DNA from 3 places in the Pseudomonas sp. MLB6B genome. Region 3 is predicted to be linked to each of the others. Evidence: predicted binding sites of a transcription regulator. Region 3 holds the regulator's gene; each other region holds the start of a gene.
The links. The regulator LexA, encoded in region 3, represses DNA repair genes until DNA is damaged. The targets are predictions, from matches to a motif close to CTGTNTNNNNANACAG.
Positions count from the first base shown of each region.

Region 1: a site for LexA is predicted at 2,649-2,664, ahead of recN (DNA repair protein RecN). Genes of this name have one in related genera too.
Region 2: a site for LexA is predicted at 2,006-2,021, ahead of recA (recombinase RecA). Genes of this name have one in related genera too.

Region 1 is NZ_CP199313.1:61,668-68,496, reverse strand. It holds gene ACSMEV_RS00305 (outer membrane protein assembly factor BamE) at 1-375, opposite strand, end outside; gene fur (ferric iron uptake transcriptional regulator) at 473-877, shown strand; gene recN (DNA repair protein RecN) at 950-2,623, opposite strand; gene grpE (nucleotide exchange factor GrpE) at 2,819-3,373, shown strand; gene dnaK (molecular chaperone DnaK) at 3,474-5,399, shown strand; gene dnaJ (molecular chaperone DnaJ) at 5,612-6,733, shown strand; gene dapB (4-hydroxy-tetrahydrodipicolinate reductase) at 6,746-6,829, shown strand, end outside.
Region 2 is NZ_CP199313.1:2,049,825-2,056,653, reverse strand. It holds gene ACSMEV_RS08960 (LOG family protein) at 1-375, shown strand, start outside; gene recX (recombination regulator RecX) at 416-883, opposite strand; gene recA (recombinase RecA) at 892-1,965, opposite strand; gene ACSMEV_RS08945 (CinA family protein) at 2,067-2,549, opposite strand; gene mutS (DNA mismatch repair protein MutS) at 2,735-5,305, shown strand; gene fdxA (ferredoxin FdxA) at 5,445-5,768, shown strand; gene rpoS (RNA polymerase sigma factor RpoS) at 6,238-6,829, opposite strand, start outside.
Region 3 is NZ_CP199313.1:3,712,706-3,719,534, forward strand. It holds gene ACSMEV_RS16420 (DEAD/DEAH box helicase) at 1-954, shown strand, start outside; gene nagZ (beta-N-acetylhexosaminidase) at 959-1,957, opposite strand; gene ACSMEV_RS16430 (TetR/AcrR family transcriptional regulator) at 2,001-2,714, opposite strand; gene lexA (transcriptional repressor LexA) at 2,962-3,570, shown strand; gene sulA (SOS-induced cell division inhibitor SulA) at 3,584-4,060, shown strand; gene ACSMEV_RS16445 (hypothetical protein) at 4,121-4,354, opposite strand; gene ACSMEV_RS16450 (DUF6586 family protein) at 4,405-4,926, opposite strand; gene topA (type I DNA topoisomerase) at 5,075-6,829, opposite strand, start outside.

The sequences.
Region 1 (6,829 bases), 970 kb from region 3:
GGTGCCGCTGCCACCGCCAAGGATTTCCTGGTCGCGGCTGACGCCTGGCATGAAGTCGCCGGCGAGGTTGACCAACTGGTCGCTTTCGTTGAAGAAGACGCTCATGCGTTCCTGCTGGCGCTTGCCGCCGCCAGGCTGAAGGCTATAGAGGTAATCCCAGCGATTGGTATTGAACGTGTCCTGCAATAGGGGGTTGCCCATGATAAACCGCACTTGCCGTCGGGTCATTCCCGGACGCAATTGGTCTATCATGTCCTGCGTGACGACATTGCCCTGCTGGATGTCGATTTTGTAAACCCCGGGAAACGAGCAACCGGCGAGTGCGAGCAGTCCCACAAGGGTGAGGCTGTTTAGCAAGAGCTTGGTGTTTTGCATCGGTGGGCGACTTCCACTATCTTGGCTGGACAACGTAAACCCCGATCATACCCGTATTAAGAGAAGCTGCGAAGCAGCATCGGCGAGAAAGCTGACCATGGTTGAAAATAGCGAATTACGCAAAGCCGGGCTCAAGGTGACTCTACCTCGAGTGAAGATTCTTCAGATGCTCGATTCTACCGAGCAACGTCACATGAGTGCCGAGGACGTCTACAAGGCGCTGATGGAGGCTGGCGAGGATGTCGGTCTGGCCACCGTGTATCGCGTTCTGACCCAGTTCGAAGCAGCGGGTCTGGTGGTTCGCCACAACTTCGACGGCGGCCATGCGGTATTCGAGCTGTCCGATGGCGGCCACCACGACCACATGGTCAACGTGGAAACCAGCGAAGTGATCGAGTTCATGGATGCCGAGATCGAACGCCGTCAGAAAGAGATCGTGGCCGAGCATGGCTTCGAGCTGGTGGACCATAACTTGGTCCTGTATGTGCGCAAGAAGAAGTAACGGACTGCGGCACTGACGAAACAAGGCGACCCTCGGGTCGCCTTGTTCGTTTGGGGCTGCTGAAAATTAGTTTCAGCTTTTGCTGGTCACGACCATCTTGCGCGCATGGGCCAGGGATTCCTTGGTCAGGTCGATGCCGCCCAGCATCCGCGCCACTTCCTCGACCCGCTCGCGTTTGCCCAGGTGGGACACGGCGGTATGGGTGGTGTCGCTGTTGCGCACCTTGTGCACGAACAAATGGTGATGGCCCTGCGCAGCGACCTGCGGCAGGTGGGTCACGGTCAGCACTTGGCCGCGATCGCCCAAGCGGCGCAGCAACTGGCCGACGATTTCCGCGGTAGGGCCGCCGATGCCGACGTCGACTTCGTCGAACACCAGGGTCGGGATGCGCGAGGTTTGCGCCGTGATCACCTGGATCGCCAGGCTGATGCGCGACAGCTCGCCACCTGAGGCGACCTTGGCCAGAGCCTTGAGCGGCTGACCGGGGTTGGCACTGACCAGCAGTTCGATCTGCTCCAGGCCGAAGGGCGACAGTTCCTGGCCGTCGAGCGGTTGCAGCACGATCTGGAAGCGGCCGCCGGGCATGCCCAGGCGCTGGATTTCCTGTTCGACCGCCTGGGCGAGTTCCACCGCGGCCTTATTGCGCAGGGCGCTGAGGGCACCGGCCTTCTCTTTATAGTGCTTGGCGTAGGCCGCCAGTTCGTCGGCCAACTGCTCCAGAGATTCGTCGCTGGCATTGAGGCCCTCGAGTTCCTCTAGCAGACGCTGTTGCAACTGCGGCAACTCGGTGGGATGCACGCGGTGTTTGCGGGCGAGGGTATAGATGGTGTCGAGGCGCTCTTCAAGCGCTTGCAGGCGGGCAGGATCGGCATCGAAGTTGTCGAGGAAGCGGTTGAGTTCGCCGACCGCCTCTTCGATCTGGATCTGCGCGCTGGCCAGCAGGTTGACGGACTCGTTCAACGCTTTGGGCGCATCGGCCACCGCACCGAGGCGGTTGAGGCTGCCGGTCAGGGCGCTGAGCACGTTGCCCGAGTCGTTCTCGCTGCACTGGTCGATGACCTGCCGGCAGATGCCGAACAACGCCTCGGCGTTGGTCAGGTTCTTGTGTTCCTGCTCGATGTGTTCGAGTTCGTTCTCGCCCAGGCCCAGGTTGTCGAGCTCTTCGAGCTGATAGCTGAGCAGTTGCTGGCGGGCCCGTTGCTCGTCGCCGGAATTGGACAGGCGTTCGAGCTCCAGGCGCGTCTGCTTCCAGCGCTGCGAGGCCAGTTGTACCTGGCGCGCCAGGTCGACGGCGCCGGCGTACTCGTCCACCAGGCGGCGGTGGGTGTCGGCCTTGAGCAGGGACTGGTGCTCGTGCTGGCTGTGGATGTCGATCAGCAGCTCGCCCAGCGCCTTTAGGTCGCCCAGTGTGCAGGGCGTACCGTTGATGTAGCCACGGCTGCGGCCTTCGGCGGTGATGACCCGGCGCATGATGCACGGACCGTCGTTGTTCAGGTCGCGCTCGGCCAGCCAGGCGGCGGCTTCGGGGATGTCGACCAGGTCGAAGGTGGCGAGGATGTCCGCCTTGTCGGCGCCGGGGCGCACCACGCCGTTGTCGGTGCGGTCGCCCAGGGCGAGGCCGAGGGCGTCGAGCATGATGGATTTGCCGGCACCGGTCTCGCCAGTGATCACGGACATGCCGCGGGCAAGCTCGAGGTCGAGGTGTTCGACGATGGCGTAGTTGTGGATCGACAGGTGCACCAGCATGGGGGCCGCTCCCAAAGGTTCAGGTCTGGTTATTTATACAGTGTTCCTCCGTAGGCTGACAATGCCCCTGCGACGTAGGGCGATTTGCGGCTTGTCGAACACGGTGCCCCTTGAAGCTGGTTTTTCCAGCCCCATATAGCTTGTCAGACCCCGCGAGCCTGGCTCGCCGACCCCTTATCGCTCAGGAGAGATTCCATGGCTGACGAACAGTTGGATGAAAAAGACCTCAATACCGAAGACACCGGCGCCACCGACCTGGCTGCCCGTGTACAGACGCTCGAGGAGCAACTGGCCGCCGCTCAGGATCAATCGCTGCGCGCCAATGCCGACCTGCAGAACGTGCGCCGCCGCGCCGATCAGGATGTCGAGAAGGCACACAAATTCGCCGTGGAAAAATTCGCGGGCGACCTGCTGCCGGTGATCGACAGCCTGGAGCTGGCCCTGGCCCACTCCAACGCCGACGACGAGCACGTCAAGCAGATCCGCGAAGGCGTCGAGCTGACCCTGAAGATGTTCCAGGACACCCTCAAGCGCCACCACCTCGAAGCCGTCGATCCGCACGGCCAGCCGTTCAGCGCCGAGCACCACCAGGCCATGGCCGTTCAGGAAAGCGCCGACGTCGAGCCCAACAGCGTGGTCAACGTGTTCCAGAAGGGCTACCTGCTCAACGGCCGCCTGCTGCGCCCCGCCATGGTGGTGGTCAGCAAGGCGCCGAGCGCGCCGCAACCTTCTATCGATGAAAAGGCTTGAAATCCTTCCGGGCGTCCCCATCTAGGTGTCAAGCACTCAAGTATTTCCGCAGTTGGCCTAAGCCGCCGCTGTAACCTCATTCAAGTTTCGGGAGAATCACATGGGCAAGATCATCGGTATCGACCTGGGGACCACCAACTCGTGCGTCTCCATCCTCGAAAACGGTAACGTCAAGGTCATCGAAAACGCCGAAGGCGCGCGCACCACGCCGTCCATCGTCGCTTACGCCAACGACGGCGAAATCCTGGTCGGCCAGTCCGCCAAGCGTCAGGCCGTGACCAACCCCCACAACACCCTGTTCGCCGTCAAGCGTCTGATCGGCCGTCGCTTCGAAGAAGACGTCGTGCAGAAAGACATCAAGCTGGTGCCTTACAAGATCGTCAAGGCCAACAACGGTGACGCCTGGGTCGAAGCAGCCGGCAAGGAAATGGCTCCGCCGCAGATCAGCGCCGAAGTCCTGAAAAAGATGAAGAAGACCGCCGAAGACTACCTCGGCGAAGCAGTGACCGAAGCGGTCATCACCGTACCTGCGTACTTCAACGACAGCCAGCGTCAGGCCACCAAGGACGCCGGTCGCATCGCCGGTCTGGACGTCAAGCGCATCATCAACGAACCGACCGCTGCGGCCCTGGCCTACGGCATGGACAAGGCCAAGGGCGACCACACCGTGATCGTCTATGACCTGGGCGGCGGTACCTTCGACGTGTCGGTGATCGAGATCGCCGAAGTCGACGGCGAGCACCAGTTCGAGGTGTTGGCCACCAACGGCGACACCTTCCTGGGTGGCGAAGACTTCGACATGCGCCTGATCGACTACCTCGTCGACGAGTTCAAGAAAGAGTCCGGCATGGACCTGAAGAACGACCCTCTGGCCCTGCAGCGTCTGAAAGAAGCCGCAGAGAAAGCCAAGATCGAGCTGTCTTCGGCCCAGTCGACCGACGTCAACCTGCCGTACATCACTGCCGACGCCACCGGTCCGAAGCACCTGAACGTGAAGATCTCGCGTGCCAAGCTCGAATCGCTGGTCGAAGACCTGGTCAAGCGCACCATCGAGCCTTGCCGCATCGCGCTGAAAGATGCCGGTATCGACGCCAGCAAGATCGACGACGTGATTCTGGTCGGCGGTCAGACCCGTATGCCGATGGTGCAGAAGGCCGTAGCCGATTTCTTCGGCAAAGAAGCGCGTAAGGACGTCAACCCCGACGAAGCCGTCGCCATGGGTGCTGCCATCCAAGGCGCCGTACTGGCCGGCGACGTGAAGGACGTTCTGCTGCTCGACGTCAGCCCGCTGACCCTGGGTATCGAAACCATGGGTGGCGTGATGACCGCGCTGATCGAGAAGAACACCACCATCCCGACCAAGAAGTCGCAGGTGTTCTCGACTGCCGACGACAACCAGGGCGCCGTGACCATCCACGTCCTGCAAGGCGAGCGCAAGCAAGCGGCGCAGAACAAGTCGCTGGGCAAGTTCGACCTGGCCGACATTCCGCCTGCTCCACGCGGTGTGCCGCAGATCGAAGTGACCTTCGACATCGACGCCAACGGCATCCTGCACGTCGGCGCGAAAGACAAGGCTACCGGCAAGGCGCAGTCGATCGTGATCAAGGCCAACTCCGGTCTGTCGGACGAAGAAGTCGAGCGCATGGTGCGTGATGCCGAGGCCAATGCCGAGGAAGACCGCAAGTTCGAGGAGCTGGCCGCTGCCCGTAACCAGGGTGACGCGCTGGTCCACTCGACCCGCAAGATGGTCGCCGACGCAGGTGACAAAGTCACCGCCGACGAGAAAACCGCCATCGAAGCGGCCGTGGTTGCGCTGGAAGCTGCCGTCAAAGGCGACGACAAAGCCGCCATCGACGCCAAGGTCGAAGAGCTGTCCAAGGTGTCCGCGCCTGTCGCTCAGAAGATGTACGCCGAGCAGCAAGCCGAACAGCCTCAGGGCGGCGCACAGCAGGCAGAACCCGAAGCCAAGCACGACGACGTGGTTGACGCCGAGTTCGAGGAAGTCAAAGACAACAACAAGCAGTAAGTTCTGCGAGTTGTCGCCCAGCGACCCGCCTTTGGCGGTGAGCTGGTAGGATGTCGCCGCGCGGGGGCTTGCTCCCGCGTTGGCGTGTCTGGAATACGAGAATTTTTACAGCATCTGTCTGCGCATTCAGTGCGTACGGCGGGTGCTTGCTTGTGGCCTGGCGCGGTTCTGCGCGGCAATGTGCCAAACGCCCCCAAGAGTGCAAATGACTTATGGCAAAGCGTGATTATTACGAGGTCCTGGGTGTCGAGCGCGGCGCCAGTGAAGCGGACCTGAAAAAGTCCTACCGCCGTCTGGCGATGAAATTCCACCCCGACCGCAACCCGGGCGATAAAGACGCCGAGGACTCTTTCAAAGAGGCCAACGAGGCGTACGAAGTGCTGTCCGATGCCAGCAAGCGTGCCGCCTACGACCAGTACGGCCATGCCGGTGTCGAACAGGGTGCCGGTGGCGCGGGCTTCGGCGGTGCCAACTTCTCCGACATCTTCGGTGATGTGTTCAGCGATTTCTTCGGTGGCGGCGGTGGTCGCGGCGGGCGCGGTGGCGCGCAGCGCGGCAGCGACCTGCGATATACCCTCGAATTGAACCTGGAAGAAGCCGTGCGCGGCACGTCGGTCAACATCCGTGTGCCGACGCTGGTCAATTGCGCGCCGTGCGACGGCTCCGGGGCCAAGAAAGGCTCCACGCCCGCCACCTGCCCGACCTGTGGCGGTATCGGCCAGGTGCGCATGCAGCAGGGCTTCTTCTCGGTGCAGCAGACCTGCCCGCGTTGCCATGGTCAGGGCAAGATCATCACCGACCCATGTGGCGCTTGCCACGGCGAAGGTCGCGTCGAAGAGTACAAGACCCTCTCGGTCAAGGTGCCAGCAGGGGTCGATACCGGGGACCGCATTCGTCTGTCGGGCGAAGGCGAAGCCGGTGCCCAAGGCGGCCCGACCGGCGACCTGTACGTGGTCATCAGCGTGCGCGAGCACGCGATCTTCCAGCGTGACGGCAAGCACCTGTACTGCGAAGTGCCGATCAGCTACACCGAAGCGGCCCTGGGCGGCGAGCTGGAAGTGCCGACCCTGGACGGTCGGGTCAAGCTGCGCATTCCCGAAGGCACCCAGACCGGCAAGCAGTTCCGTCTGCGCGGCAAGGGCGTGGCGCCGGTGCGCGGTGGCGGGGCGGGCGATTTGCTGTGCCGGGTCGCGGTGGAAACGCCGGTCAACCTGAGCCGTCGTCAGCGCGAGCTGCTCGAAGAGCTGCGCGATTCGCTCGAAGGTGACAGCTCCCATTCGCCCAAGGCCAGCGGTTGGTTCGAGGGTGTGAAGCGCTTCTTCGGCGACCTCTGACAAGGAGTGGGTATGCGACGTATTGCAGTGATGGGCGCCGCTGGGCGCATGGGCAAGGTGCTGGTCGAGGCCGTTCAGCAACAGGCGCCGAGGGCT
Region 2 (6,829 bases), 1.7 Mb from region 3:
GACAACCGCTACATCCTGCCCAACGACCTCAACCTGATGAAACTGGTCGCTCGGCCCGAGGACGCGGTGGACGAGATCGAGCGCTTCTATGCCAATTACCACTCCAGCCGCTGGCTGGATCGGGATTTCATGATCCGCATGCGCCATCCCTTGAGCGAAACGGCGCTCAACGAACTGGAAGAAGCATTCGTGGATTTGAGTGCCGGGGGCGGTTATCGCCAAGCACCCGATGGCCCTGTCGGTCGCGAAAGCGAGGACTACGGTCATTTGACGCGCCTGACGTTTGCCTTTCCCGGCCGCGACCAGGGACGCCTTCGCGCGCTGATCGATTTCATCAACCGTGCGGAGAATTGGGCGCAGCCGGCCGAAGCCTAGACCCAACGAAAAAATAAAGGGATTTGAAGCTGACTGGACTTCAGTCGTCGAGATCACGGCCGCTGAGCAAGCGGCCGATCATTTCCATGGAGAAACCGCGGTAGGCCAGAAAGCGCGTCTGCCGGGCGCGCGTATGCGGGTCTTCAGGGCGAAGCCCATCGAACTTGCGCTGCCAGACGTCTCGCAGCTTCTCGGCCCAACTGACTCCGCTTTCGCGCAGCGCTTGGTCGATGTCGCCGCGATCCAGACCACGTTGCCCCAGTTCCTCACGTATCCGCGCCGGGCCGTAACCCGAGTTGGAACGGTAACGAATGAAGCTTTCCAGATAACGCGCCTCGCTAAGCAGGCCTTCCTCGGCGAGCCGATCGAGCGCGGGCTCGATCAGTTCATCGGAAGCGCCTCGCTGACGTAGCTTTCGCGTCAGCTCCACACGCCCATGCTCGCGGCGTGCGAGCAGGTCCATGGCGGTCCGCCGTACGGCGACAGGGGTGTCAAGTACGACGGACATGGCGCAGGTCAGGCGTCTGCGTCGGCGTCAACATCGGCAACGTCGCCGGCTTTTGCGCTAGCGTCGGCTTTCGCTGCGGCAGCCGCTGCGGCATCGAGGTTGAGCAGCTTGTCGCGAATCAGCTTCTCGATCTCTGCGCCCACCGCCGGGTTTTCTGCCAGGTACTTGGCCGAGTTGGCCTTACCCTGACCGATCTTGTTGCCTTGGTAGCTATACCAGGCACCGGACTTCTCGACGAAGCCATGGGCAACGCCCAGGTCGATGATTTCGCCATTGCGGTAGATGCCCTTGCCGTACAGGATCTGGAATTCAGCCTGACGGAACGGTGGCGACACCTTGTTCTTGACGATCTTGACGCGGGTTTCGCTGCCCACCACTTCGTCGCCCTCTTTCACCGCGCCGGTACGGCGGATGTCCAGACGCACGGAGGCGTAGAACTTCAGCGCGTTACCGCCGGTGGTGGTTTCGGGGCTACCGAACATCACACCGATCTTCATACGGATCTGGTTGATGAAGATCACCAGGCAGTTGGCGTTCTTGATGTTACCGGTGATCTTGCGCAGCGCCTGGGACATCAGACGCGCCTGCAGGCCGACGTGCATGTCGCCCATTTCGCCTTCGATCTCGGCCTTGGGCACCAGAGCCGCCACGGAGTCGACGATGATGACGTCGACCGCGTTGGAGCGCACCAGCATGTCGGTGATTTCCAGAGCCTGCTCACCGGTATCGGGCTGCGACACCAGCAGGTCGTCGACGTTGACGCCCAGCTTGCCGGCGTATTCCGGGTCGAGGGCGTGCTCGGCGTCGACGAAGGCGCAGGTGGCACCGGCCTTCTGCGCTTCGGCGATGACCGACAGCGTAAGGGTGGTTTTACCCGAAGATTCCGGGCCGTAGATTTCGACGATACGGCCCTTTGGCAGACCGCCGATGCCCAGCGCGATGTCCAGGCCCAGGGAGCCGGTGGAGATGGCCGGAATGCGTTGACGCTCATGGTCGCCCATGCGCATCACGGCACCTTTACCGAATTGCCGCTCGATTTGCCCCAGGGCCGCAGCCAAGGCGCGCTTCTTGTTGTCGTCCATTGATATCCTCACGTGATCGACAGGCCCTGACGGCCATGTACTGTATAAGTAGCCAGTATTATTCCACAGGGAAGCGTTTCCGCAAACCCCCTGTGTTCGATTTACTCAACGCCAAGCTGTAACAAACCTTCCAGGGCCCGCTGCACCGTTTGCCGGCGCACCGCCTCCCGGTCGCCAGCGAACAGATGGCGTTCGCTGCGCACGTGCGGGCCATCGGCCCAGGCCAGCCATACCGTGCCTACGGGCTTTTCGGCAGAGCCGCCACCGGGCCCGGCCACGCCGCTCACCGCCACCGCGAAACGCGCACCGCTGGCGGCCTGGGCACCTCGTGCCATGGCTTCGACCACAGCCTGGCTGACCGCTCCCACCTGCTCGAACAATGCCGCCGGCACGTTCAACTGTCGGGTTTTCTGCACATTGGAATAGGTGACGAAGCCGGCCTCGAACCAGGCCGAGCTGCCAGCGATGCGGGTGATCGCTTCGGCGATGCCACCGCCTGTACAGGATTCGGCCGTAGCGACCTGTGCGCGAAGCCTTTGCAAATGTTCACCGAGGCGCTCGCCCAGCTGTGTGAGTGGGTCCATGATCAGGTTCCTTGGAAGGGTCGGATTACCCTAGCACTCTCCGCACAACAGACAATCGCGAGACACGCTTGGTTGCACCTCCGGGCTCCGAAGATCGCGAGGCGATTCCTGCAACTTGGCCGAAAAGCCTGTAACATTCGCGCTTTTCAAAATCGCCCATCGAATCACCGCTGTAAGGCCCCGTAATGTCCGACCTCGCCGCACACACCCCGATGATGCAACAGTACTGGAAGCTGAAAAATCAGCATCCGGACCAGTTGATGTTCTACCGCATGGGCGATTTCTACGAGATCTTCTACGAAGACGCGAAGAAGGCGGCCAAGCTGCTGGACATCACGCTGACCGCGCGCGGTCAGTCGGCGGGGCAGTCGATTCCCATGTGCGGTATCCCGTTCCATGCCGCCGAAGGCTACCTGGCCAAGCTGGTCAAACTCGGCGAATCGGTGGTGATCTGCGAGCAGATCGGCGACCCGGCCACCAGCAAGGGCCCGGTCGAGCGCCAGGTGGTGCGCATCATCACCCCCGGCACGGTGAGCGACGAAGCACTGCTGGACGAGCGCCGCGACAACCTGATCGCCGCCCTGCTGGGCGACGAACGCCTGTTCGGCCTGGCGGTGCTCGACATCACCAGCGGCAGTTTCATGGTCCAGGAGATCAAGGGCTGGGAAAACCTGCTCGCCGAGCTGGAGCGTATCAACCCCGTCGAGCTGCTGTTCCCGGACGACTGGCCGACCGGCCTGCCCGCCGAGAAGCGCCGCGGCGCTCGCCGCCGCGCGCCCTGGGATTTCGACCGGGATTCTGCGCGTAAAAGCCTGTGCCAGCAGTTCGCGACCAAGGACCTCAAGGGCTTCGGCTGCGACAAGCTGACTCTGGCCATCGGCGCCGCCGGCTGCCTGCTGACCTACGCCAAGGAAACCCAGCGCACCGCCCTGCCGCACCTGCGCAGCCTGCGCCACGAGCGGTTGGACGACACGGTGATCCTCGATGGCGCCAGCCGTCGCAACCTGGAGCTGGACGTCAACCTGGCCGGCGGGCGCGACAACACCCTGCAATCGGTCATAGACCGTTGCCAGACCGCCATGGCCAGCCGCTTGCTGGCACGCTGGCTGAACCGCCCGCTGCGCGACCTGAAAGTGCTCAAGGCCCGTCAGGACTCCATCCGTTGCTTGCTCGACGGCTTCCGCTTCGAAAAGCTGCAACCGCAGCTCAAGGACATCGGCGACATCGAGCGGATTCTGGCGCGTATCGGCCTGCGCAACGCCCGCCCCCGTGACCTGGCGCGCCTGCGCGATGCCCTTGGCGCCCTGCCGGAACTGCAGAACGCCCTCTCGGAACTGGAAGCCCCGCACCTGGCACGTCTGGCCGCCATCGCCGGCACCTATCCGGAGCTGGCCAGCCTGCTGGAGCGGGCCATCATCGACACACCGCCCGCAGTGATCCGCGACGGCGGGGTGTTGAAGACCGGTTACGACGCCGAACTCGACGAATTGCTGGCCATCAGCGAAAACGCCGGCCAGTTCCTCATCGACCTCGAAGCCCGGGAAAAGGCCCGCACCGGCCTTGCCAACCTCAAGGTGGGCTACAACCGGGTACACGGCTACTTCATCGAGTTGCCGAGCAAGCAGGCCGAACAGGCGCCCGGCGACTATATCCGGCGCCAGACCCTCAAAGGCGCCGAACGCTTCATCACCCCCGAACTGAAAGCGTTCGAAGACAAGGCGCTGTCGGCCAAAAGCCGCGCCCTGGCCCGGGAAAAACTGCTTTACGACGCGCTACTCGAAACGCTCATCGAACACTTGGCGCCGCTGCAGGACAGCGCCGCGGCCCTGGCCGAAGTCGACGTACTGAGCAACCTGGCCGAGCGTGCCCTGACCCTCGACCTGAACTGCCCCAACTTCGTCGAGACGCCCTGCCTGCGCATCGCCCAGGGGCGCCACCCGGTGGTCGAGCAAGTACTGACCACACCGTTCGTGGCCAACGATCTGGCGCTGGACGACGACACGCGCATGCTCATCATCACCGGCCCCAACATGGGCGGTAAGTCGACCTACATGCGGCAAACGGCGCTGATCGTGCTGATGGCGCACATCGGCAGCTTCGTGCCCGCCGTGAGCTGCGAGCTGTCGCTGGTCGACCGGATCTTCACCCGAATCGGCTCCAGCGACGACTTGGCCGGCGGCCGCTCGACCTTCATGGTGGAGATGAGCGAAACGGCCAACATCCTGCACAACGCCACCGACCGCAGCCTGGTGCTGATGGACGAAGTGGGCCGCGGTACCAGTACGTTCGATGGTTTGTCGCTGGCGTGGGCCGCGGCCGAACGTTTGGCGCAACTGCGTGCCTACACACTGTTCGCCACCCACTACTTCGAGCTGACGGTGCTGCCCGACAGCGAACCGCTGGTCGCCAACGTTCACCTCAATGCCACCGAGCACAACGATCGGATCGTCTTCCTGCACCACGTATTGCCAGGACCCGCCAGTCAGAGCTACGGCCTGGCCGTGGCGCAGTTGGCAGGCGTACCTTCGCCGGTCATCCTGCGCGCACGGGAACACTTGGGCAGGCTGGAAACCAACAGCCTGCCGCCACAACCCCTGGTCGCGTCGTCGCCCACCCAGCCACAAGCCCCGCACCAGAGCGATCTGTTCGCGAGCTTGCCGCACCCGGCCATCGAGAAGCTGGGCAAGCTGGACCTGGACAACACGACGCCGCGCCAAGCTATCGAAATGCTATATCAACTAAAAAACCTGTTATAACGCCACGACGCGCAAGCTGGTAGAATCCGCCGCGGTTTGCGAGTGCTGCAGGTTATTAGCCTGGCCTGCAGCCCCATTCGTAAGCCGTGCAGCCCTGGAAGGATGGGCATGCTGCCGTCGCCTGAGGAGAGAATTAGAAATGACCTTCGTCGTCACCGACAACTGCATCAAGTGCAAGTACACCGACTGCGTCGAAGTCTGTCCGGTGGACTGCTTCTACGAAGGCCCGAACTTCCTGGTCATTCACCCCGACGAGTGCATCGACTGCGCCCTGTGCGAACCTGAATGCCCGGCTCAAGCCATTTTCTCGGAAGACGAAATTCCATCCGGCATGGAAAACTTCATCGAGCTGAACGCGGAACTGGCGGAAATCTGGCCGAACATCACCGAGAAGAAAGACGCACTGCCGGACGCCGCCGAGTTCGATGGCACCCCTGGCAAGATCGCCGACTTGCAGCGCTGAACTTCTTCACGCGCATACGGAAAAGGCCCTATAAGGGCCTTTTCCAGTTTTCAGCGGACAAAAAAAGGGGCGGTTTGACCCGCCCACATTTTCTCCATTTGTCCCTGCTCTCCTGCACATCATCCTGATGAATCGCCTCTTGCGATGTCCTTGGCCTTCGTCCGTGAGGGCCTGTGCCTGTCCGTCGGCACAGTTGAATAGTACCGTTTCCCTGGGAGAGAACAACGGCCTCGGTTTACGAAACACTACGGCCGAAACACTTTCACAAACCTACAAACACCAACGAATTCAGGTGCTTAGGAAATCCCAACGGCACTATTAGATAAGTAATTACCCTTTCCTACAGCGTTTACCTACAGCTTGAGTGCGAAAACACTTACATGCGATGACGCACCGATGAAATTTGCCACATTTTCTCCTGGCGAAAAAAAGCCCCGAAGAGGTCGGGGCTTGGGGCGCTACAGGCGTATCACTGGAATAGCGATTCGCTGGAAAGGCCGTTCTTCTCGAGAATTTCGCGAAGACGTTTGAGCCCTTCGACCTGAATCTGCCGCACCCGCTCGCGGGTCAGACCGATTTCCAGACCGACATCTTCCAACGTGCTGCTTTCGTGGCCACGCAAGCCAAAGCGGCGGATGACCACCTCACGCTGCTTCTCGGTCAGCTCCCCCAGCCATTGGTCGATGCTGCGCGACAGATCGTCGTCTTGCAGCAGGTCGCAGGGGTCGGTCGGCCGGTCGTCGGTCAGGGTATCGAGCAGGGTCTTGTCGGAGTCCGGGCCCAACGACACGTCCACCGAAGATACTCGCTCGTTGAGTCCAAGCATGCGCTTGACCTCGGCCACTGGCTTCTCCAGCAGGGCGGCGATTTCTTCCGCCGAAGGCTCGTGGTCGAGCTTCTGGGTCAACTCACGCGCAGCGCGCAGGTAGACGTTCAGCTCTTTAACCACGTGGATAGGCAGGCGAATGGTACGGGTCTGGTTCATGATGGCCCGCTCGATGGTCTGGCGAATCCACCACGTGGCGTAGGTGGAGAAGCGGAAACCGCGCTCGGGATCGAAC
Region 3 (6,829 bases):
CCCATGGAAAACAATCTAGGTGAGCTGTGGTCGCTGTTCCACTTCCTCATGCCGGGCTGGCTGGGCGACAGCAAGCAGTTCAACAAGGAATACCGCACCCCCATCGAGCGACATGGCGACAGCGAACGGCTCAACCACCTGATCCGGCGCATCCGCCCCTTCCTGCTGCGCCGCACCAAGGAGGAAGTCGCCACCGACCTGCCGCCCAAGACCGAGATGGTGCATTGGGTCGACCTCAGCGACGCCCAGCGCGATACCTACGAAACGGTGCGCGTGGCCATGGACAAGAAGGTGCGTGAGCAGATCGCCCGCAACGGCGCGGCGCGCAGCCAGATCGTCATCCTCGATGCGCTGCTCAAACTGCGTCAGGTGTGTTGCGACCTGCGACTGGTCAAAGGCGTCGACGCCAAAGGACCACAACACGACAAAGGCAAGTTGGGCGCCTTGCTCGACATGCTTGGCGAACTACTCAGCGAAGGTCGGCGCGTGCTGTTGTTCTCGCAGTTCACCTCGATGCTGGCATTGATCGAAGAGGAGTTGATCAAGCGCGAGATCCGCTACAGCCTGCTCACGGGCGACACGCGCGATCGGCGGGCGCCGGTCGAGCAGTTCCAGAGCGGCGCCAGCGAAGTGTTTCTGATCAGTCTCAAGGCGGGTGGCACCGGCCTGAATCTGACCGCTGCCGACACCGTCATCCACTATGACCCCTGGTGGAACCCAGCCAGCGAAAACCAGGCCACCGACCGCGCCTACCGCATCGGTCAGGACAAGCCGGTGTTCGTCTACAAGCTGATCACTCGAGGTACGGTGGAAGAGAAGATCCAGCAACTCCAGCAGGAAAAGGCCGCGCTGGCAGCCGGCTTGCTGGAGGATGGCGAAGCCGGGCAATGGCGCGTGGCCGACGAAGACATCGACGCCCTGTTCGCACCGCTGCCCGGTAAACGCAGTCGCTGAAGGCTCAGTCGATCAACTGCGCAGCACGCAGCGCGCTGAGCGCTTGCAGCCAGCGTGGCTGCTCGCGGTAGTCGGTGCGGGCGAAGCCCTGGCCACGCATGCTGGCGATACGCGGCGAAGGGCTGACCCTCAAGCGTTGCGTAGCGCTCAGGGCCAGCTCGGCTGCCGCGCGATCGTTGCACACCAACCCCATGTCGCAGCCGGCGCTCAGCGCAGCTTCGATGCGGTTGGCGGCATCGCCCACCACATGGGCACCGGCCATGGACAGGTCGTCACTGAAGATCACGCCATCGAAGCCCAGTTCGCCGCGCAGGATGTCTTGCAGCCAGCGGCGCGAGAAGCCGGCGGGCTGGTTGTCGACTTGAGGGTAGATGACGTGGGCTGGCATCACGGCGGCCAGTTGTCTGCTCAAGCTGCGGAATGGCAGCAGGTCGGCTTGGCGCAGTTCGTCCAGGCTGCGCTCGTCGGTGGGGATCGCCACGTGCGAATCAGCTTCGGCCCAACCGTGCCCCGGAAAATGTTTGCCACAGGCCGCCATACCGGCGGCGTTCATACCTCGAATGAAGGCGCCGGCCAATTGCGTGGCACGCTGTGGATCGCCCTCGAAGGCGCGGCTGCCGACTACCGCGCTGCGCTGATGGTCGAGGTCCAGAACCGGGGCGAAACTCAAGTCCAGGCCCACGGCGAGCACCTCACTGGCCATCACCCAGCCACAATGCTCGGCCAGCTGTTCGGCGTTGGCGTTGTCGGCCAGTGCGCGCATGGCCGGCAGGCGCACGAAGCCCTGGCGCAGGCGTTGGACGCGACCGCCCTCTTGATCGACGGCCAGAATCAGGTCGGGGCGGATGGCGCGGATGGCGGCACACAGCTCGCGCACCTGGCGCGGGGTTTCGATGTTGCGGGCGAACAGGATCAGGCCGGCGACTTGCGGCTGGCGCAGCAGCGCGCGGTCTTCGGCGGTCAGCCAGGTGCCGGCGATATCCACCATCAGGGAGCCTTGCAGGCGGGCAGTCATAGGAAATCCTTCGAATACAAGAAGAGCAGCCTCAGGCCTTGGCCGGAGCGCCCTGGACAGAGGGTTTGCTGCGCGGACGCAACTGGGCGTCGGCCATTCGCGGATCGGTCACGCCACTGTCGGCGCGCATGCCGGCCGCGAGGAACGGCACCATCAGGCGCATGACCTGTTCGATCGAGGTATTGAGGCCGAAGTCGTTTTCGGCGATGGCGCGCAGGGCCTTGATGCCCGACATGCTGAACGCCGCCGCGCCGAGCATGAAGTGGACGCGCCAGAACAGCTCCAGCGGCGGAATGCGCGGCGCGGCTTCGTTGACCAGCAACATGTAGCGGCGGAAGACCTTGCCGTACATGTCTTCGAGGTAGCGGCGCAGGTGCCCTTGGCTTTCGCTGAAGGCCAAGCCCAACAGGCGCATGAAGGTGGACAGGTCGTTGTTACTGCGCGGCTGCACGGCCAGCGCTTGGTCGACCAGCATTTCCAGAAGTTCTTCGAGGCTCGGCTTGAGCTCGGGCTGGGCCTGGCGGCGCTCCAGTTCGCGCTCGAGGCTGGCGCAGAACGGGCCGAGGAAACGTGAGAAAACCGCCTGGATCAGGGCTTTCTTCGAACCGAAGTGGTAATTTACCGCCGCCAGGTTGACCCCGGCCTTGCTGGTGATCAGACGCAGCGAGGTCTCGGCGAAGCCTCGTTCCGCGAACAGCTGCTCGGCAGCGTCGAGAATGCGTTCAACGGTTTCGGATTGAGCCATGACTTACCTATTCGCCAGACAAACAGTTGTTTGAAACATACGTTTCAACCCCGCCGCTGTCAAGGTCGCGTGACCTGCCGGTCGCATTTTGACAAGGGCGTCTCGATCACTGCCACACCCCGCGCCGCCGCAGGCCTGGAGCTCGCATGCCATGACCGACGGGCGGCGGCGTGCAAAGGGAAAGCTTGCAGCGGGATCACTACTGTATATAATCCCAGTCACTGGATAAAAAAACAGAGCGCATGCCATGTTGAAACTGACGCCACGCCAAGCCGAAATCCTCGCCTTCATCAAGCGCTGCTTGGAAGACAACGGTTTCCCGCCCACCCGCGCGGAAATCGCCCAGGAGCTGGGCTTCAAATCACCCAATGCTGCTGAAGAACACCTCAAGGCTTTGGCCCGCAAGGGCGCCATCGAGATGACACCAGGCGCTTCACGCGGCATCCGCATTCCGGGCCTCGAAGCCAAGCCCGAGAGCGCCACCCTGCCCATCGTGGGTCGGGTCGCGGCGGGTGCGCCAATCCTTGCCGAACAGCACATCGAGCAATCGTGCAACATCAACCCGGACTTCTTCAATCCTCGTGCCGATTACCTGCTGCGGGTGCATGGCACCAGCATGAAGGACGTCGGCATCTTCGACGGTGACCTGCTGGCCGTGCACACCTGCCGCGAGGCCCGCAATGGCCAGATCGTCGTCGCACGCATCGGTGATGAAGTCACGGTCAAGCGATTCAAGCGCGAAGGCAGCAAAGTCTGGCTGATCGCCGAGAATCCCGAGTTCGCGCCGATCGAAGTCGATCTCAAAGATCAGGAACTGGTCATCGAAGGTTTGAGCGTCGGCGTTATTCGCCGCTGACCCAGGAGGCGCCATGTACACGTCCACCCACGCATCGGAGCATATCCAGTTGTCACTGTTTGAGGCGTTTTTGGCCCAACCCGTGCTACCTGGCTTGAAGGCCCGCGAACCGTCCGCAGACTACTGCCGGCCCGAACTGTTCAGCGAGCTGAGCCTACGGGGTGCGTCTGGCCACTGTCACAGCCTGCTGGCGCCCGTCCTGCGAGAGTTGAGCGAAAAAGACGACACCCGCTGGCTCACCCTGATCGCTCCGCCTGCCAGCCTGACGCAGGCCTGGCTGCGCGACGCGGGTTTGAACCGCGAACGCATTCTACTGCTACACCCCCGTGGCACCCAGAGCGCGCTGCACCTGGCCGGCGAAGCGCTGCGCCTGAAACGCAGCCACACCGTCGTCAGTTGGTTGGGCAGCCTCAACGCCAGCGCTCGGCACTTGTTGATCCGCGCAGCCAGTGCCGGTAATGCACAAAGCCTGAACATCCGCATCAGCTGATGTTCAGGCTTTGCCTGCAACGCTCACTTTCGAAGGCGAGCTGTGGGCAGTCCGGCAGCGTCAGTGCAACACACGCGGCCCTTCGTCACGTTCCAGTTCGCCTTCGGCCAACCGCCCCGCCATTTGTACGCCTACGCTGAGCATGGCCTTGGCCACTTCGACATGCTGTCCTTGCAGAAATACCTTGGCATCCTCCGAGAAATTCAAGGTCACCAATGACCCTTCATCCTCTGCGCGGCGCAGCTCGATGCGACCATCAGGCAACTCGACAATTTCTAGAAACGACGTTGACATAAAGGGTTGTTCTCCACGAAAGGCCATCATTGTAACAGCCACTGTGGGGATCAGCACTCACTCAGCGCGTCACGGAAACGTCTGGCCACGTCTTTCAGATGGGCGCGCCAGCTCTGCAACTCTTCGTAGCTGAGCGCCGGTGTGTCAGGCGCATCCAGGTTCACCGCCTGGATCAGCGGTTGGGTAACGTCCGTCTTGGGCGTTTTTTTCGCCATTGGGGGTCGAAACAGGTCGGCATGGGCTTTGAGCAGCCGCGCCAACCAGCTCTGCGGATTGCCTGCCAGCTCCAACAGCTCGGCCATCTCTGGAATCGCAATCTCGCGCAGCATGTCTTCGTTGAGCAATGCTTCTGCCTGGGTGGCGTTGGCCTGCGGCAGTCGGTAGAAGCCAGCGATCTCATGACACAGACCCAACAAGCCGCCGTACAGGTGGAACAGCGCCGCCTCGCGTTCGGCCTGGATCAAACCCTGAGCGTTCATGGCTCGGCTTTCTTGGGCCTTGCTCATCGACTCCAGGGCCAGCCCTGCGAAAAACAACTTCTGGTTGGTGCGGGTATACAGTTCCTGGGCCATGGCGCGTGGTGTCCTCGAAGGTGGGGCGAACCGCTGTTGTAACGGCAGGTTGCTCTTCAGCGCAAGCCAAATGCAGCGGGGGCAAGTCGGTCACCCGCCTTGCCCCCGCCTATACCGCTTGAGTGAGCGCCCTTTGTAGAGCGCCCTCTCAACGCTTGTCTTCGACCTTCCAGGCCGAGCCGTCGTAGAACGCCTTCCAGCCGGTCGGCTTGCCTTCGACTTCGGTCTGCACGTATTGCTCCTTGGTCTTGCGGCTATAGCGGATCACGGTTGGACGACCTTCCGGATCCTGCTGCGGCGCTTCGCACAGGAAATGGTACTTGGGGTCGATCTCGGCCTTGTGCGGCACGATCTCCTTGACCAACGGCGCGCGGGTTTCGCGGTTCTTGGGGAACTGGCTGGCGGCCAGAAACAGACCCGAGGCACCGTCGCGCAGCACGTAAGTGTCGTCGACCTTCTCGCACTTGAGCTCGGGCATCTCCACCTTGTCCATCTTCGGCGGCGCGGCCTCGCCATTTTTCAGCAATTTGCGCGTGTTCTTGCAGGCTGGATTAGTACAGCCGAAGAACTTACCGAAGCGGCCGGTCTTGAGCTGCATCTCGCTCCCGCACTTGTCGCATTCCAGGCTCGGGCCTTCGTAGCCTTTGATGCGGTAGCTGCCCTCTTCGATCTCATAACCTGGGCAATCCGGGTTGTTGCCGCAGATGTGCAGCTTGTGCTTCTCATCCAGCAAGTAAGCATCCATGGCCGTGGCGCAGATCGGGCAGCGATGCTTGCCGCGCAATACGCGCGATTCCGATTCACCTTCGTCGTCGGCCGCGATTTCATCGCCCGGGACAAGGTTGACCGTTGCCTTGCAACGCTCTTTGGGCGGCAAGGCATAGCCCGAGCAACCGAGGAACACACCGGTGGACGCCGTACGAATCATCATCGGCCGGCCACATTCCTTGCAGGGAATGTTGGTCATGGTCGGCTGGTTGGCGCGCATGCCATTCTCGGCCGCTTCGGCGGTCAGCAGTTTCTTGCTGAAATCCCCGTAGAACTCGTCGAGCACGTTCTTCCAGTCGCGTCCGCCTTGGGCGACGTCGTCCAGATGCTCTTCCATGCCGGCGGTGAAGCCGTAGTCCATGAGGTTGGAGAAGCTTTCCGAGAGCCGCTCGGTGACGATGTCACCCATCTTTTCCGAATAGAAACGACGGTTGTGCAGGGTCACGTAACCACGGTCCTGGATGGTGGAGATGATCGCGGCGTAGGTCGATGGGCGACCGATCCCGCGTTTTTCCATCTCCTTGACCAGGCTGGCTTCGGTGAAGCGCGCCGGCGGCTTGGTGAAGTGCTGGCTCGGGTCGAGCTCGACCAGCTGCAACGCCTCGCCTTGGGCCATTTCCGGCAGCACGTCGTCTTCGCCTGGTTTGCTCTGTTGCGGCAACACGCGGGTGTAGCCATCGAACTTGAGAATCCGACCCTTGGCACGCAACTCGAAGTTGCCGGCCACTGCCGTGATGCTGGTGGACAGGTACTGGGCTGGCGGCATCTGGCAAGCCAGGAACTGGCGCCAGATCAGCTCGTACAGACGTTCGGCATCGCGCTCCATGCCGCTGAGCTTGCTCGGGTGCGTATTCACGTCCGAAGGCCGTATGGCTTCGTGCGCCTCTTGTGCGCCTTGCTTGCTGCCGTACACCACAGGCGATTCAGGCAGGTACTGTTTGCCGAATTCGTGCTCGATGTAGCTGCGCGCCATTTCGACCGCGTCCGCGGACAGGTTGGTCGAGTCGGTACGCATGTAGGTAATGTAGCCCGCTTCGTACAAGCGCTGCGCCATCATCATGGTCTTCTTCACACCATAGCCCAGGCGATTGCTCGCCGCCTGCTGCAGGGTGGAGGTGATGAACGGCGCCGAAGG